Regions from separate parts of the Paenibacillus sp. JNUCC31 genome, predicted to be linked through region 1. Evidence: a T-box and tRNA genes for the amino acid it is inferred to sense, from the RefSeq annotation. Region 1 holds a T-box; the other holds one or more tRNA genes.

Region 1 (8,665 bases):
TCCGCAAGCCGGGAAACAGGATTTTGGAGTAACTTTTCAGATAAATGACCCGCCCCTCTGTATCATAGGACCATAACGGGTCCTGCTTCGTGTTCTCTTCCAGATCAGCCAGATAATCATCCTCTACCAGATAGACATCGTAACGCTGAGCCAGCCGAATTAATCTCTTCTTCTCTGCTGCCGTCAGGGAAGTGCCAATCGGGTTATGAAAACGCGGCATGACATAGAAAAATTTGATATCTCCTTCACGGAACTGTCGTTCAAGCGCTTCCCAATCCAGGCCGTCCAGAGAGCGTCTGACGCCAGCAATCGGTACATTCAGTCCCTTCAAAAGCGAGGGCATATTATGATAACCCGGAAGTTCCAGCATCACCTGCTTTTTACCATTCGGAAAAGGCATTAAGGCCAATACAGCCAGCGCTTGCTGCACCCCTGACGTAATAAAAAACTGTTCTTGCCGGGCAAAGACCTGATAATCGGCGAATTGCTTCTGCAGCAATTCAATCAATGAAGGCAAGCCCCTCTCCGTTCCGTACAAAAACAGCTCCGCCTGTTTCTTCTCCATCGCCTGATCCACACAATGACGAAAATCGGAATAGGGAAATACCCGTGGATCAGGTGCTGCCGAGGCAAAATTCAACGGTCCCTGCAACTCCCGATCATCGACATCGGCTCCATTCTGTACCGCATAATACCCGGACTGAGGCACTGCGTAGACCAGATGTCGCTCTTCCAGCCACTCATATGCACGGATGGCTGTACTCACACTGCATTGATATTGCTCGGCCAAAACACGCACAGCCGGGAGCTTGATACCTTTGTCCTGCCATTGTCCACTGTTCTGCTGCTGCAATTGCTCCTGAATCCAGCGCTTTAGTGATTCGGCGATCATTTCATACTTTCTCATTGAAATCTACCCTTCCTCTGACATCCATACTCTTAATTGTACCGGCACAGTAAATGTTTTTGTCTATTGTACCACTATTGGTCTGGCAGTATATTGAATAAGGCCAGACCATACAGCAACATATGCAACAGTAGTAGTTGAAAAGAAAAACCGTAATATTTGGAGGAAACCTCATGAACAGTACCCGAACTCGAACATATGCATATGTAGCAGCTGTTTTATATGCAGCCATTATTGGTTTATCTTTTTTATTTGTCAAAATGACGGTTAGTGTTGCACATCCTATCGATGTACTGGCCCATCGTTTTGCTTTGTCGTTACTCGCAGTCAGCATCCCTGTCATTTTCGGATGGATCAGGATTAAGCTAACCCTGCGTGACCTGTGGCGTATCATTCCTTTGGGGCTGCTCTCTCCTGTTTTATTCTTTGCTTTTCAGGCATTCGGACTCGTCTCGTCCAATTCTTCGGAAGCAGGTATTATCCAGGCCACTGCCCCTGTATTCACCCTTGTTCTCGCCTCCATCTTTCTCAAGGAGCGTACGTCCACCCTGCAAAAATTGTTCCTGCTGCTGTCTGTGGCGGGTGTAGTCTTTATTTTCGTAATGAAAGGCAGCGGAATGTCCACAGGCAACTTTAAAGGGATTGCTTTACTGCTGCTCTCCACTGTTTGTTTTGCAGGTTATGGTGTGCTGGCACGGCCCTTGGCTCAAAAATATAAACCAATGGAATTGACCTGGGTGACCCTGATGGTTGGATTTATCGTCTTTAACGCGGCATCCCTGATTCGTCATGCGTCGAGCGGAACCCTGGTGGACTATGTGAAACCACTCGGAGATGCATCGTATCTGGGAGCACTAGCCTATCTCGCCATCCTTTCCACGATGATCTCCACGCTGCTGGCAAGTTATGCGCTAACTCATTTGGAAGCTTCCAAGATGAGTGTGTTCAGCAACTTGTCCACACTGATATCCATTGCCGGCGGGGCGTGGATATTGCTTGAGCCAGTACACGGCTACCACTTTGTGGGTGCCTTGCTCATCATCGCTGGTGTACTTGGCACCAATATGAGTGGAAGAAAGCGCAGACTGGTCAACCAAGCCAAAGCGTGATACAATGTGAAAAATTGTAAACGGACGTTATTGACAATGATGAAGAGAAGTACACAGGACAGGATGGTTCAGAGAGCCGGCGGATGGTGTGAGCAGGTGCATCAGTCATGTGGAAATGGGCTTCGGAGTTCCGAGTTGAACCCGGTCTGCACCTGTAGTCAGGAGCGTGGATCGTCAGTAGGCAAGGCGGCATGTTCAGCCGTTATCCATGAACAGGATATCGATAAGGTATATGTGGACTTCCCACAACCGGGCTTTCCGCATATATTGTTATTCCGTATCTTTCAAGTGGGCCGTGCAACCAGCGGCCAATTAAGGTGGCACCGCGAGGCATAAGCTTCGTCCTTCTATTCTGTTCCCGTCTGGGAAACAGGATGAAGGACGAAGCTTTTTTTATTGGAGCCCAAAACTGTGGCAGGCTGAAAGGAGGTGATGGTCGTGGAAGACGGCTGGTGGCGTCAGCAACCTATAATCGGAACATCACAAATTCAAAGGAGACTAAACCATGAACATGAACAAAGACATTATTTTAACCGGAGACCGGACAACCGGACAGCTTCATCTCGGCCATTACGTGGGCAGCCTGCGCAGCCGGGTGCAATTGCAGAACGAATATAAAACGTACATTTTGCTGGCAGACATCCAAGCGTTAACTACCCATTACGACCAGCCCGAACTGATTGCAGACAGCGTGCATCAAGTGACACTCGATTACCTTGCCGTAGGTATCGATCCCAATAAAGCTACTCTGTTCATCCAGTCCATGATTCCGGAAATTGCCGAGCTGACTGTCATTTTCTCCATGTTTATCACTGTTAACAATCTTCGTCATAATCCCACGATTAAAAATGAAGCACGTGACCGGGGTTATACGGATCTATATTACGGATTTCTCGGTTATCCTGTCAGCCAGGCAGCGGATATTGCATTCTGCAAAGCAACCCTTGTTCCGGCAGGCGAAGATCAGATTCCTCATATCGAAACAGCGAGGAAACTGGTACGTCGGTTTAATGAGTTATATGCTCCGGTGCTGCCTGAGCCACGCATTCTGACCGGAGAGCGTCTGGGTGGACTTGATGGCATCGGGAAAATGAGCAAAAGTATGGGCAATGCGATCTCCTTGAATGCCCGTCCTGATGATGTACATGCCAAGCTGACCAAGGCCAAGACAGATCCGGCGCGTATTCATCGATCCGATCCGGGAAACCCGAATATCTGCCCGGTATTCGCTTATCATCAGTTATTTCGCAATGAAAATGCAGAAGAAATCCATGCCAATTGCAGCCAGGGGACGATTGGATGCAGAGACTGCAAGCAGCTGGCTGGCAATGCAATTAATGAGTTGCTTGCCCCGTTCCGTGCACGGCGACAAGACTATGAGCAACGGGAAGATGAGGTGAAAGAGATTCTTATCGAGGGCACCCGTCAAGCTCGGAAAGTCGCGCGGGAAACAATGCTTGAGGTGCGAGAAGCCATGGGTATTCGTTATTTTAACCTTTAGTATTCAGGCTGTCTTGTATGAAGCGCTCCAATCACGTTAACACTGCTGAGAACAGTCTATTGGGAAAAGAGGTCCCCTCAGCATGAAACGAACACAGCCTTCTTTTTTGCAAGCCATGATGTTAATTATGTTATCCGTCGGCCTGATCAGCCATGTCCTGATTATCCCTGCCCTTCTGTCCTCGGCCAAAAGAGATGCGTGGATATCCGTTCTGTTGTCTGCAGGCCCGTATCTTTTATTCACCCTGATGCTTGCCTATGTCTCCCGTTTTCTCCAGCATCAAACTCTCCATGAATGGCTGACTTCCCATCTGGGCAAACCCCTTGGCCTGCTGTTTCGGATGGGAAACAGTCTCTTTTTTCTGTCCGTGATCTATCTCACCCTGCACGATACGACCACCTGGGCCAAAACCAACTATCTGACAGAGACACCGGTATTGGTTACAAGCATTGCCATCATGTCTCTCTGTGCATACGCTGCTTATAAAGGAATACGTTCTCTGGCATTTACAGCAGGGCTGATCCTGCCTCTGGTTGTCCTGCTTGGATTCTATGTCGCCATTGTAAATACACAATACAAGGATTACAGCCGTCTGCTACCTGTGCTTGAACATGGCTGGCACCCCGTGCTTCAAGGCATGGTCTACAGTCTTTCAGGCATGTTTGAGCTGCTTTTCATCTGGTACATACAGCCCCACCTCTCCAAAAGGATACGCGTGTGGCAGTATCTGATGCTCGCGTTGATTATTCTTGGGCTGACACTTGGCCCCCTCATTGGGGCTATCGTGGAATTTGACCCTTTTGAGGCTGCCAAAATGCGATATCCCGCTTTTGAGGAATGGCGAATTGCCTCCTTGGGTAAATACATCGCCCAGACAGATTTCTTTTCGATCTATCAGTGGCTTGCTGGATCTTTCACCCGAATTAGTCTTGCCATGTATATTATGGTAGAAATTTGGAATATTAAGAGCGCCACCAGAAGGCTCATCAGCTGTGTCGCGTTAGCTGTCTTCTTTATTTTCACCATGATGTACCGTCTGGATGACATGACGTTCGAGAAGCTGCTTGTCGGCTACATATTCCCGTTCAATCTCATGTATCTTAGTGGACTAGCGGTTATTGCAACGACAATTGCATTCATCAGTTCACGCCATCAGAGGAGGAAACATCATGGAGCACCATCCGATTGACACCACGTCCCATGAAACATTGCTTGCCTCTTTGAAGGATCAGTTCAACCCCTGCGCAGATGTTGTTATTCATACCTTTCCTGCCAAAGATGAAACTGATATGTCGGTGATTATGCTCTATTGCGACGGCTTGATCGATGGCAAACAACTCAACCAATTTATTATCCCCCGGCTGGAGCAGCATTCTCTACTTATAGAAGAAGCACATCCCCAAGAATTGGGATTAACATTGAATCCAATAGAAGATCTCGCCGATGCAGAGAATGTAAACCTTCTGATTTTCAGTGGACAATTACTTCTCATTTTCGGAAATGGTGATCAGTCCTGGAGTCTCGATATCGCGAGCATACCAGGCAGAAACCCTGAGGAATCAGCCATCGAATCATCCGTAAAAGGGCCTCGCGATGGATTCACCGAAGAGTTGAGCGTAAATATCGCACTCATTCGTAAACGCATGAAAACCTCTTCGATGTGTTATGAAAAATACGTTAAAGGCGGTCGAACACAGACCTCCATTGGTCTGTTGTATGTAAAAGACATCATTAATCCGGATATTCTGAAAGAAGCACGCCAAAATCTCGACAAGATTGAAATCGATGGCATTCTTGGTACCTCCATTATGGAACGGGCCGTGATGGGAGGCATTCGCAGCATTTTCCCGCTCACGGATAATACAGAGCGTCCTGATTATGTTGTCGATTCCCTATTAAATGGGCGTTTTGCCGTTTTAATTGAAGGTTCACCAGTCGCAGTCATTGCTCCAACTACCCTGTTCAATCAGTTGAAATCACCGGAAGACGAGAGTACGCCGTTTTTCATTGTAACTTTTGAACGGATTTTGCGCATTGCCGGGTTGCTGATCGCTTGTTTCTTTCCCGGATTCTATATCGGTTTGACCAGTTTCAATGTGGAGCAGATTCCGCTGCCTTTTCTGGCGACGATTGCCGGCACGAGGCTGGGTCTGCCCTTGCCGGTCACGCTGGAAGCATTTCTGATGATTTTTATGTTCGAGCTGTTCAATGAAGCTGGTCGGCGACTCCCTCGGGCACTGGGACAGACTGTCAGCGTGGTTGGCGGTCTTATTATCGGGGATGCCGCTATTCGCGCAGGGATTACTTCTCCCACCATCATTGTAACGGTAGCCATCTCAGTCATCTCGAGCTATATTCTGGTAAATACCGTGCTAAGCGGGGTTACTGCCCATGTCCGCATCGGGATGCTTGCGATCTCCTCCATCCTAGGACTTTTCGGTTTCATGATTGGGTTATTTGCTCTACTGGTGCACCTCGTCTCCTTGGAGTGTTATGGCGTATCATATCTGTCACCCGTATCTCCCTATATTCCTGGCGATTTCACCCAAACCATATCCATGCACCCTTCCATGAAACGGACCAAGCGTCCAGCAGCACTCCATACACAGGATTCCACCCGCCGGAGGAAACGCCCGTGACAAGATGGATGACTAAGGGGTGCTTGCTTATGAGCTGCTTCATCCTGCTGACCGGGTGTTGGGATTCCAAAGAGGTTCAGAGCATTAACTTTATCACGGGAATAGGGATAGATTATGCGGATAACCACTACATTGCTTATGCCCAATTGATTGATTTCTCCAGTATTGCCAAGCAGGAGGGTCCGACTTCCCGGGAAGCAAGTGATATCTGGGTGGGACGCGGCGAGGGCACGACGCTGAGCATGGCTATTAATGACCTATATCAAACATCACAACAGCAAACATTATGGACCCATGTAAAAGCGATCGTTTTATCGAAAAACGCCCTGGACGGGCGCCTGGAGGATATTTTTAATACACTGCTTCATTCAGGCCAGATGAGATATACACCTTGGATTTACGGTACGGACCATAACATTCCTGAAGTGCTCTCTTCCTCTGCATTGCTGAACCAATCTCCTCAGACCATCGAACTGTTTGAACCGATCAAGCTGTATAAGCAACAATCCACCTTCGAACCCATTCGGCTTCATCAGCTTCTTGACGGATTTCGGGAGCCAGCGTCAGTTATTCTTTTGCCGTCCATTTCGAACAAAAACCAGACCTGGTTCAACGGGAAGAAAGCCCCCCCACTTGTTAAAATGGATGGATTTTATGTGATTTCAAACGGCAAGAATCAGGGCAAAGTGGCAGGTAAGGAAGCAGACGGTACACGATTCGTTAATTATGATCACGTTTATCAGTACCCGTTGTACATTTACAAAAATGGAGCAAAGACTCCGGAGCTGACCCTGAGACTTAATAACCCGAAAACTACGATAAAGGCAAGGAAAGAAAGAGATGGTGTTATATTCGACCTGCAAACTTCTGTAAAAAGTTCCATTGTTGAGGAGCATGGGCCCCCCTGGTCTCTTCATTCCATGGAAAGAGATGCCGAAAAACAAATCGAGTCCGAAATCCGCGATACGTTTGAGAAAACTAAATCACGCAAGATTGATTCGTACGGTCTTGTAGAACACCTCTATCGTCATGATCTCGCCTTATGGAGACAGGTGTCCAAAAGGGCTAATCCTATTGAGCGGTTCAAGCTTGGGAAGGTGGAGGTCAAAGTGGACATCCTCAATGCCAGCACGTATAAATACAATGAGTAATGCACAAAGACGACCAGCCGCTTGTAATGGAATACAAGGTTACTGGTCGTCTTTGCTTTCTCCTATTGGTTGTCTAGTGGAAACGCCATGACACTCATCAGTGCCAGTTCGGGCTGGGTTGTATCCAAACGACTGTATTGAATGATAACAGGAACATTGCTGGAGACCGTAATTGCATAGGGTACTCCTACCGGGATAAGTTGCTCACCAGATCTCAGCGACGCTGTCCGGATATGCTTTGTTCTCCGTGCAGGCACCTCACTTACGATGTCTTCGAGCGGTTCCCTGTCTTCGAAGTATATCGTTATTTGCAGTTGTGCATCCGCTGTACCTGTATTTAAAACACAGATGCTCTCGTGACTCTCCAGTCTGCCCATGCTGTCTGGCGGAATGTACCCATCGGGAATCACCCAGTAGGTGTGGCCTGTCCCTGTGGAAGGTGTTTTATGTGCTGAAGCATTCGTCTGATCCTTTGTCAATGAATGTCCTCCTTTGCTAATGCAATAATTAGGTTAAACACGCGGGAGGCTCGCGGTGCGGGCGCTTCGCTCCCCCTGCTCCGATTCCCTCCTTCGCTGCAACGCTCGCCACAGCTTTTTAAAGGCTTACCTCAAATACATTTGCAGCGGCTGCAATCGCAGCTCGCGGATGGCTTCCGCCACCTGGGCAGCGAGGCGGTGGGCACCGCGCTCCTGAAAATGCGTGTTATCCTCCACGCCTGCTGGGAAGTTCACAAACTCACCCGGCAGCACCCACATAAAATCTTCCTTGCTGCCTTCAACTCCCGCCTGCTCGAACAGAAGACGGCTGCGCTCAGCCAGATCGATCAGCGGCACCCCTTCTTCCTCGGCCAGCTCACGCACAGCGACGATATAATCACCATGGGTGTCGGTCAATGTTCCGTCATCGGCGAAATATCGCCGATGCACAGGGGTCACGAGCACCGGATGGGCCTTGGCTTCGCGGGCAGCATCAATATACTTTTTCAGATATTGCTTATATGTTGTGAAAGGCTCCGTTCCCCGCTCAGGGCCCGGCTTCTCATCGTTATGTCCAAATTGAATAAACAGAAAATCTTCCGGCTTGATGTGCTCCATCATGGCGTCCAGCCTGCCTTCATTAATAAAGCTGCGGGAACTTCGGCCCGACTGGGCATGATTATCTACAGCCACATCATGCTTGAACTGCGCAGGCAACAACTGGCCCCATCCACAGTACGGATACCCACTCTCTGGCTGGTCAGTCACCGTGGAATCACCGGCGAGGAATACAGTCATGGTTTGATTCGCAAGCGTGATCTCCAATGCATTAACCCGCGGAGCGGGCCCCGAGAACGACAGTCTAAGCTTCCCGCCATG
Region 2 (8,665 bases), 2.0 Mb from region 1:
CCGCGTGAGTGATGAAGGTTTTCGGATCGTAAAGCTCTGTTGCCAGGGAAGAACGCTTGGGAGAGTAACTGCTCTCAAGTGACGGTACCTGAGAAGAAAGCCCCGGCTAACTACGTGCCAGCAGCCGCGGTAATACGTAGGGGGCAAGCGTTGTCCGGAATTATTGGGCGTAAAGCGCGCGCAGGCGGTCATTTAAGTCTGGTGTTTAATCCCGGGGCTCAACCCCGGATCGCACTGGAAACTGGGTGACTTGAGTGCAGAAGAGGAGAGTGGAATTCCACGTGTAGCGGTGAAATGCGTAGATATGTGGAGGAACACCAGTGGCGAAGGCGACTCTCTGGGCTGTAACTGACGCTGAGGCGCGAAAGCGTGGGAGCAAACAGGATTAGATACCCTGGTAGTCCACGCCGTAAACGATGAGTGCTAGGTGTTAGGGGTTTCGATACCTTGGTGCCGAAGTTAACACATTAAGCACTCCGCCTGGGAGTACGGTCGCAAGACTGAAACTCAAAGGAATTGACGGGGACCCGCACAAGCAGTGGAGTATGTGGTTTAATTCGAAGCAACGCGAAGAACCTTACCAGGTCTTGACATCCCTCTGACCGGTACAGAGATGTACCTTTCCTTCGGGACAGAGGAGACAGGTGGTGCATGGTTGTCGTCAGCTCGTGTCGTGAGATGTTGGGTTAAGTCCCGCAACGAGCGCAACCCTTGATCTTAGTTGCCAGCACTTCGGGTGGGCACTCTAAGGTGACTGCCGGTGACAAACCGGAGGAAGGTGGGGATGACGTCAAATCATCATGCCCCTTATGACCTGGGCTACACACGTACTACAATGGCCGGTACAACGGGCTGTGAAGCCGCGAGGTGGAACGAATCCTAAAAAGCCGGTCTCAGTTCGGATTGCAGGCTGCAACTCGCCTGCATGAAGTCGGAATTGCTAGTAATCGCGGATCAGCATGCCGCGGTGAATACGTTCCCGGGTCTTGTACACACCGCCCGTCACACCACGAGAGTTTATAACACCCGAAGTCGGTGGGGTAACCGCAAGGAGCCAGCCGCCGAAGGTGGGATAGATGATTGGGGTGAAGTCGTAACAAGGTAGCCGTATCGGAAGGTGCGGCTGGATCACCTCCTTTCTATGGAGAATCGTTTCCTGTAACGGAAACATTCAAATACAAGTCTTCAGGAAGCATGCTTCCGAAGCGAGCTTTACTTCGTAAAGCTTTTCACTCACTCGTTGCTCAGTTTTGAGAGCTCAAACTCTCAAACAGCTTGCTTTGCATGGAGCTTGTTCTTTGAAAACTAGATATCGAAACGAAAAATGCGAATTAGAACATTCCTTTTTAGCTGAACTTGTGTAAACAAGTTTCAATAAAAACGGTAGATTGCATGAGCGAGTGATCGAAATGGAGCGACTTTTGGCTTTGGACGCAGTCCAAAACAAGTGGAGCGACAGCTCGAACACGAGCGATATGGTTAAGCTACTAAGAGCACACGGAGGATGCCTAGGCGCTAGGAGCCGATGAAGGACGTGGCGAACAACGAAACTGCCTCGGGGAGCTGTAAGCAAGCTTTGATCCGGGGGTGTCCGAATGGGGAAACCCAGCTGGGGTAATTTCCAGTTACTCACAACTGAATACATAGGTTGTGTAGAGGCATACCAGGGGAACTGAAACATCTAAGTACCCTGAGGAAGAGAAAACAATAGTGATTCCGTCAGTAGCGGCGAGCGAACGCGGAGAAGCCCAAACCAGAGAGCTTGCTCTCTGGGGTTGTGGGACGTCTCACATGGAGTTACAAAGGAACCGGTTAAACGAAGAGGTCTGGAAAGGCCCGCCAAAGAAGGTAAAAGCCCTGTAATTGAAAGTTGGTTCCCTCCGAGACGGATCCCGAGTAGTGCGGGGCACGTGAAACCCCGTATGAATCCGGCAGGACCATCTGCCAAGGCTAAATACTTCCTAGCGACCGATAGTGAAGCAGTACCGTGAGGGAAAGGTGAAAAGCACCCCGGAAGGGGAGTGAAATAGAACCTGAAACCGTGTGCTTACAAAAAGTCAGAGCCCGTTTTAGGGGTGATGGCGTGCCTTTTGTAGAATGAACCGGCGAGTTACGTTCCCGTGCAAGGTTAAGGTGAAGAGCCGGAGCCGCAGCGAAAGCGAGTCTGAATAGGGCGATGTAGTACGTGGACGTAGACCCGAAACCGGGTGATCTACCCCTGTCCAGGGTGAAGGTGCGGTAACACGCACTGGAGGCCCGAACCCACGCACGTTGAAAAGTGCGGGGATGAGGTGGGGGTAGCGGAGAAATTCCAATCGAACTCGGAGATAGCTGGTTCTCCCCGAAATAGCTTTAGGGCTAGCCTCGGAAAACAGAGTCGTGGAGGTAGAGCACTGATTGGGTGCGGGGCCCGCAAGGGTTACCAAGCTCAGTCAAACTCCGAATGCCATAGACTTACTTCCGGGAGTCAGACAGTGAGTGCTAAGATCCATTGTCAAAAGGGAAACAGCCCAGACCATCAGCTAAGGTCCCCAAGTGTGTGTTAAGTGGGAAAGGATGTGGAGTTGCACAGACAACCAGGATGTTGGCTTAGAAGCAGCCACCATTGAAAGAGTGCGTAATAGCTCACTGGTCGAGTGACTCTGCGCCGAAAATGTAACGGGGCTAAACACACCACCGAAGCTATGGCTTGGATCGACTTCACTGCTTCTTTGAGGCGGTGTTTACCACAAGGACATTTTTGTCTGACAAGAGATGATATCTTGGATGACCAAATGCTTCCCAGGGGATAAACACAGGACTTCGAAGCTGGAGTGAAGTCGATCCAGGGGTAGGGGAGCGTTGTATAAGGGTTGAAGGTGTACCGTAAGGAGCGCTGGACATTATACAAGTGAGAATGCCGGTATGAGTAACGAAAAGATCAGTGAGAATCTGATCCGCCGAAAGCCTAAGGGTTCCTGAGGAAGGCTCGTCCGCTCAGGGTAAGTCGGGACCTAAGGCGAGGCCGAAAGGCGTAGTCGAAGGACAACAGGTCGAAATTCCTGTACCACCGTAAGCCGTTATGAGCAATGGGGGGACGCAGCAGGGTAGTGACGCGGACTGATGGATGTCCGTCTAAGCAGTGAGGCTGATGTGTAGGCAAATCCGCACATCGTTAAGGCTGGACTGTGATGGGGAGCGAAAATTATAGTAGCGAAGGTCATGATCTCACACTGCCAAGAAAAGCCTCTAGCCAGGTGATGGTGCCCGTACCGCAAACCGACACAGGTAGGCGAGAAGAGAATTCTAAGGCGCGCGGAAGAACTCTCGTTAAGGAACTCGGCAAAATGACCCCGTAACTTCGGGAGAAGGGGTGCCCCGGTAGTGTGAATAGCACGAGGGGCCGCAGTGAAAAGGCCCAAGCGACTGTTTAGCAAAAACACAGGTCTGTGCGAAGCCGTAAGGCGAAGTATACGGGCTGACGCCTGCCCGGTGCTGGAAGGTTAAGGGGAGCGGTTAGGAGCAATCCGAAGCTGTGAACCGAAGCCCCAGTAAACGGCGGCCGTAACTATAACGGTCCTAAGGTAGCGAAATTCCTTGTCAGGTAAATTCTGACCCGCACGAATGGCGTAACGACTTGGGCGCTGTCTCAACGAGAGATCCGGTGAAATTTTAATACCTGTGAAGATGCAGGTTACCCGCGACAAGACGGAAAGACCCCATGGAGCTTTACTGCAGCTTGATATTGAATTTGGGTACGATCTGTACAGGATAGGTGGGAGCCTTTGAAACGTGAGCGCCAGCTTGCGTGGAGGCACCGTTGGGATACCACCCTGATCGTATCTAGGTTCTAACCTGGTACCGTAATCCGGTGCGGGGACAGTGTCAGGTGGGCAGTTTGACTGGGGCGGTCGCCTCCTAAAGAGTAACGGAGGCGCCCAAAGGTTCCCTCAGAATGGTTGGAAATCATTCGAAGAGTGCAAAGGCATAAGGGAGCTTGACTGCGAGACCTACAAGTCGAGCAGGGACGAAAGTCGGGCTTAGTGATCCGGTGGTACCGCATGGAAGGGCCATCGCTCAACGGATAAAAGCTACCCTGGGGATAACAGGCTTATCTCCCCCAAGAGTCCACATCGACGGGGAGGTTTGGCACCTCGATGTCGGCTCATCGCATCCTGGGGCTGAAGTAGGTCCCAAGGGTTGGGCTGTTCGCCCATTAAAGCGGTACGCGAGCTGGGTTCAGAACGTCGTGAGACAGTTCGGTCCCTATCTGTCGTGGGCGTAGGAAATTTGAGAGGAGCTGTCCTTAGTACGAGAGGACCGGGATGGACGTACCGCTGGTGTACCAGTTGTTCCGCCAGGAGCACCGCTGGGTAGCTATGTACGGAAGGGATAAGCGCTGAAAGCATCTAAGCGTGAAGCCCCCCTCAAGATGAGATTTCCCAGTATGTAAGACCCCTTGAAGACGACGAGGTAGATAGGCTGGGGGTGGAAGTGCAGCAATGCATGGAGCTGACCAGTACTAATCGGTCGAGGGCTTATCCAAATTGCAGGTTGTAATCGCAGGTTTCGTTTCGGATCTAGTTTTCAGAGAATAATCTCTGAAGCATATTCCCTGATAGCTCAGTTGGTAGAGCACTCGACTGTTAATCGAGTTGTCACAGGTTCGAGCCCTGTTCGGGGAGCCATATGGAGAGGTGTCCGAGTTGGCCGAAGGAGCACGATTGGAAATCGTGTAGGCGCCACAAGCGTCTCGAGGGTTCGAATCCCTCTCTCTCCGCCATAGTAAGGCCCGTTGGTCAAGGGGTTAAGACACCTCCCTTTCACGGAGGTAACAGGGGTTCGAATCCCCTACGGGTCATATTTAACTTCAAAAAAGAAGTTGATTTTCACAGCAGTTTTATGATAAGATCATAAATGTGTTGTTCGGAGGCTTAGCTCAGCTGGGAGAGCATCTGCCTTACAAGCAGAGGGTCGGGGGTTCGATCCCCTCAGCCTCCACCATATAGCTTTTTAAATAACGACGCGGGGTGGAGCAGCCCGGTAGCTCGTCGGGCTCATAACCCGAAGGCCGCAGGTTCAAATCCTGCCCCCGCAATTATACTTTCTTTCAAGAAAGTGATCTGGAACCGTGGTGTAGTTGGCCTAACATGCCTGCCTGTCACGCAGGAGATCGCGGGTTCGAATCCCGTCGGTTCCGCCATTTTTGCTCTACATGAGGAAGCTGTTCACTAGATCTGATATATGGCCGACGCCCTAGATAAAGTGTAACGTTTCAGGATTAAACTTTATTATGGCTCGGTAGCTCAGTCGGTAGAGCAGAGGACTGAAAATCCTCGTGTCGGCGGTTCGATTCCGTCCCGAGCCACCATTATAACTACAACTTCATACGCCGGTGTAGCTCAACTGGTAGAGCAACTGACTTGTAATCAGTAGGTTGGGGGTTCAAGTCCTCTCGCCGGCACCATGTAATCCTGGAGGATTAGCGAAGTGGCCAAACGCATCAGACTGTAAATCTGCTCCCGTACGGGTTCGGTGGTTCGAATCCATCATCCTCCACCAGTTTTATAGGGGCATAGTTTAAAGGTAGAACAACGGTCTCCAAAACCGTTGGTGTGGGTTCAATTCCTGCTGCCCCTGCCAATTAATTTTTAGAACATACCGTATTATGGCGATCGTGGCGAAGTGGTTAACGCACCGGTTTGTGGATCCGGCATTCGGGGGTTCAATTCCCCTCGATCGCCCCTTTGTTTTTTTTGGGGATTAGCCAAGCGGTAAGGCAACGGACTTTGACTCCGTCATGCATAGGTTCAAATCCTATATCCCCAGCCATTATGCGGACGTGGCTCAGCGGTAGAGCATCGCCTTGCCAAGGCGAGGGTCGCGGGTTCGATTCCCGTCGTCCGCTCCAAAATATGGCGCCATAGCCAAGTGGTAAGGCACAGCTCTGCAAAAGCTTTATCCCCAGTTCGAATCTGGGTGGCGCCTCCAGTATATATGCCGGCGTGGCGGAATGGCAGACGCGCTCGACTCAAAATCGAGTGGGAAACCGTGGAGGTTCGAGTCCTCTCGCCGGTATATCTAATAGACCTACAGATTGCTTCTGCAATTTGTAGGTCTATTTTTTTGGTTATTTCGTTTCCGTTTGTGTTACAAAGGTGCATTTTCTTATATATTGACGTATAGTCTGATTAGGTATATTGTAGATAAGTAAAGTCTTTGTTTAGATTTATTAAAGATATTAGAGCTCCCTGAAGTTCTTTGTTTTGAGTTTATTAAACGTTATTGTTTAATTCTATGCTTATTAAAGAAAAGGAGTGAAGCACGTGTCTGAGGAAAAAGAAGTATCCAAGTATGCTGAAATTTTATTCGATCTGGCTGCATGGGAGGAAGCGTGGAAGAATCAGTCGACAGAATCACAATACAAACAGAAGAGTTCCTCACCGGACAAAGAAGAAGCATTTGAACGATGGGCCAGGGAATATCATCAACAGTCGTTTACTGAACAGGGAAAGCAAAGATCTGAACGCATTATAGGATGGATTGAAAATCAGGGAGTAGATCTTAATGATTTATCGATATTGGACATTGGAGCAGCCTCAGGTATCTTTACCATCCCCTTTGCAAACAGAGGAGCAACGGTTACAGCTGTAGAACCATCGAAACTGCTCAATTCATTAATGAAAGAGACGATTCCACCGTCCTTACAATCCAGTATAGATATTGTGTCAGAACGGTTCGAGGATATATCGATTCAGGAAAAGAACTGGGAAAAGAAATATGACTTCGCATTTGCATCCATGTGCCCGGCGATGTCGAATTGGGAAACGATTGAACAGGCGATCAGCACTGCCCGAAAATATGTTTATATTAGCACGATGGCCGGAGCGAGAGAGCACTCACTAATAGATGATCTTAAAGAGGTACTGGGTGTCTACCCAGCATATAACGCGGGAGATATGGGATATATACAACAGCTGCTATACCTGAAAGATTATTCTTATACCACCTTAATCACCAAAGAAACAAGTTATATTGAGATGTCTGTTGAGGAAGTTGTTGATAAGCTACAGGAATGGCTTAGCACGCACGAACTGCCAACGGGTGAAGGTTCTCTTGCCCTGGCTGAGGAATATGTAAGAGACACTTACAAGGAGGGTGTGGTTACATTCTCACGCGGAGGGAAGTTCGGTAAAATTCTGATTCAATTGGAGCAACCGAATATGAAAGTTGTACGTACCCAAGAGCAGTAAATCATATGCTGTAATAAACATTATAGATGAAGTGAAAAGGGAGCAATTATACTGCTCCCTTTTTGATGGTTATATATAGAACAACGTTCTTTCGCTAAGCAACATTAACTTCTTCTATAAATAGACCACGTTTACTTCATCCCCAAAAGTCCTGTTTACTTCTTCAAGGACACAGATCAGCTTTTTGCTTACGCTCTCTGTATTGTCCAGGCGTAATCCCTTCCCATTTTCGGAAAGAACGAATAAAGTTCTGGGGGTTATTATAACAAAGGCGTGCGGCGATATCCTTAACCGTTAGGTCGCTTTCATCCAGCCACTTTTTAGCCATACTGAAGCGGTACTTCGTCAGATACTCACTGAATGCACAGCCTGTCTCTTTACGGAATACACTACTTAGATAGTTTGCATTGTAGTGAAGTCTTGATGCGCACTCCTCCAACGTCAGATCTTTATCGTACTCTTGTTGAACCATGGCTATCATTTTCTCGGATATATGTTGATATTGGGCATACTGTCTTTCCTTTAATATGAGAATGATCGGGTTGATAATATGGTCGTTAAACCATTGTTCTACCTCGGCAGCGTACTGTAGAGCATGAAGTTCATTGAAAATTGATCCATGGCCTTGGGAGATCTGTCCCAGTCGTATACCAGATTCCTGCATTATCTGCAAAATATGTGTCAGCAATCGGTTAAGCGCTACCTGATATTCTTCTGGTGTACATTCTACGCCAAACAGTACTTGAAGCAACTGGTGGAGAAGAGAGGCGGAGTATGCTTCATCTGCGCTTTGGATAGCCTGTATGAGCTTATATTCCAGTGATTCGGGATAATGCAGTGACCAAGTGGGTGTACGATGATCAATTGCTTCAAATTGAAAGATAATGCCTGTGCCCAGTTTCATGCGATGCTTGAGCGCTTCAAGGGCCTCTGTATAGGCCTGCGGTATTTGCAATAGGGAGGTATGGGGCTGACTAAATCCAATGCTTACTTGAAGGTTAAGGATCTCCCTGATCTGATGTTGTAGTTGTTCTGTTAACGTATACAGTTGCTTTGAAAAACGAACATGATCTTGTTCAGAGGTACCGAGGATCGTGACGACGGCGTGTTCATATACAACAGGGAGCAGCTGTTGTTCAGCAAGTATGCTCTCCTCCAGTATATTTTGAATGGCGAATAGCAGAAGATCCCGATCCTTGGCATTATATTTGGTGTGATTCAAGAGATCTGCCTGCACTGTCACAACGGCTATTTGTTGCCATTCTTTAAGATGTGATTCATATCCATATTCCCCCAGTGAATCATGAATAGTGGCTGGTGCATTTTTGCCCAGAAGCAGGTTGATTAGAAAATGAGTATGAATCTGCAACTTATATTGATTTAATTTGTTTTCAAGCTGAGATTGGGATGCCGACAGTTGTGAAACGCCAGCT

The links. The T-box of region 1 lies ahead of trpS (tryptophan--tRNA ligase). A T-box ahead of a tRNA ligase gene usually reads a tRNA of that ligase, here a tRNA-Trp.
Region 2: it has a tRNA-Trp gene. The T-box ahead of trpS (tryptophan--tRNA ligase) is inferred to sense a tRNA for this amino acid. The anticodon was not compared.

The regions. Positions count from the first base shown of each region.
Region 1 is NZ_CP062165.1:4,219,485-4,228,149, reverse strand. Features, by position in the region: gene JNUCC31_RS18440 (aminotransferase-like domain-containing protein) at 1-907, opposite strand, end outside; gene JNUCC31_RS18435 (DMT family transporter) at 1,081-2,016, shown strand; T-box leader at 2,044-2,366, shown strand; gene trpS (tryptophan--tRNA ligase) at 2,522-3,517, shown strand; gene JNUCC31_RS18425 (GerAB/ArcD/ProY family transporter) at 3,600-4,706, shown strand; gene JNUCC31_RS18420 (spore germination protein) at 4,687-6,156, shown strand; gene JNUCC31_RS18415 (Ger(x)C family spore germination protein) at 6,165-7,307, shown strand; gene JNUCC31_RS18410 (sensory rhodopsin transducer) at 7,370-7,786, opposite strand; gene JNUCC31_RS18405 (rhamnogalacturonan acetylesterase) at 7,913-8,665, opposite strand, start outside.
Region 2 is NZ_CP062165.1:2,195,165-2,203,829, reverse strand. Features, by position in the region: rRNA gene JNUCC31_RS09560 (16S ribosomal RNA) at 1-1,139, shown strand, start outside; rRNA gene JNUCC31_RS09555 (23S ribosomal RNA) at 1,478-4,525, shown strand; tRNA gene JNUCC31_RS09550 (tRNA-Asn) at 4,592-4,667, shown strand; tRNA gene JNUCC31_RS09545 (tRNA-Ser) at 4,671-4,762, shown strand; tRNA gene JNUCC31_RS09540 (tRNA-Glu) at 4,769-4,840, shown strand; tRNA gene JNUCC31_RS09535 (tRNA-Val) at 4,908-4,983, shown strand; tRNA gene JNUCC31_RS09530 (tRNA-Met) at 5,004-5,077, shown strand; tRNA gene JNUCC31_RS09525 (tRNA-Asp) at 5,105-5,182, shown strand; tRNA gene JNUCC31_RS09520 (tRNA-Phe) at 5,275-5,350, shown strand; tRNA gene JNUCC31_RS09515 (tRNA-Thr) at 5,371-5,446, shown strand; tRNA gene JNUCC31_RS09510 (tRNA-Tyr) at 5,456-5,541, shown strand; tRNA gene JNUCC31_RS09505 (tRNA-Trp) at 5,549-5,622, shown strand; tRNA gene JNUCC31_RS09500 (tRNA-His) at 5,651-5,723, shown strand; tRNA gene JNUCC31_RS09495 (tRNA-Gln) at 5,737-5,811, shown strand; tRNA gene JNUCC31_RS09490 (tRNA-Gly) at 5,816-5,890, shown strand; tRNA gene JNUCC31_RS09485 (tRNA-Cys) at 5,897-5,970, shown strand; tRNA gene JNUCC31_RS09480 (tRNA-Leu) at 5,979-6,057, shown strand; gene JNUCC31_RS09475 (class I SAM-dependent methyltransferase) at 6,306-7,232, shown strand; gene JNUCC31_RS09470 (helix-turn-helix domain-containing protein) at 7,396-8,665, opposite strand, start outside.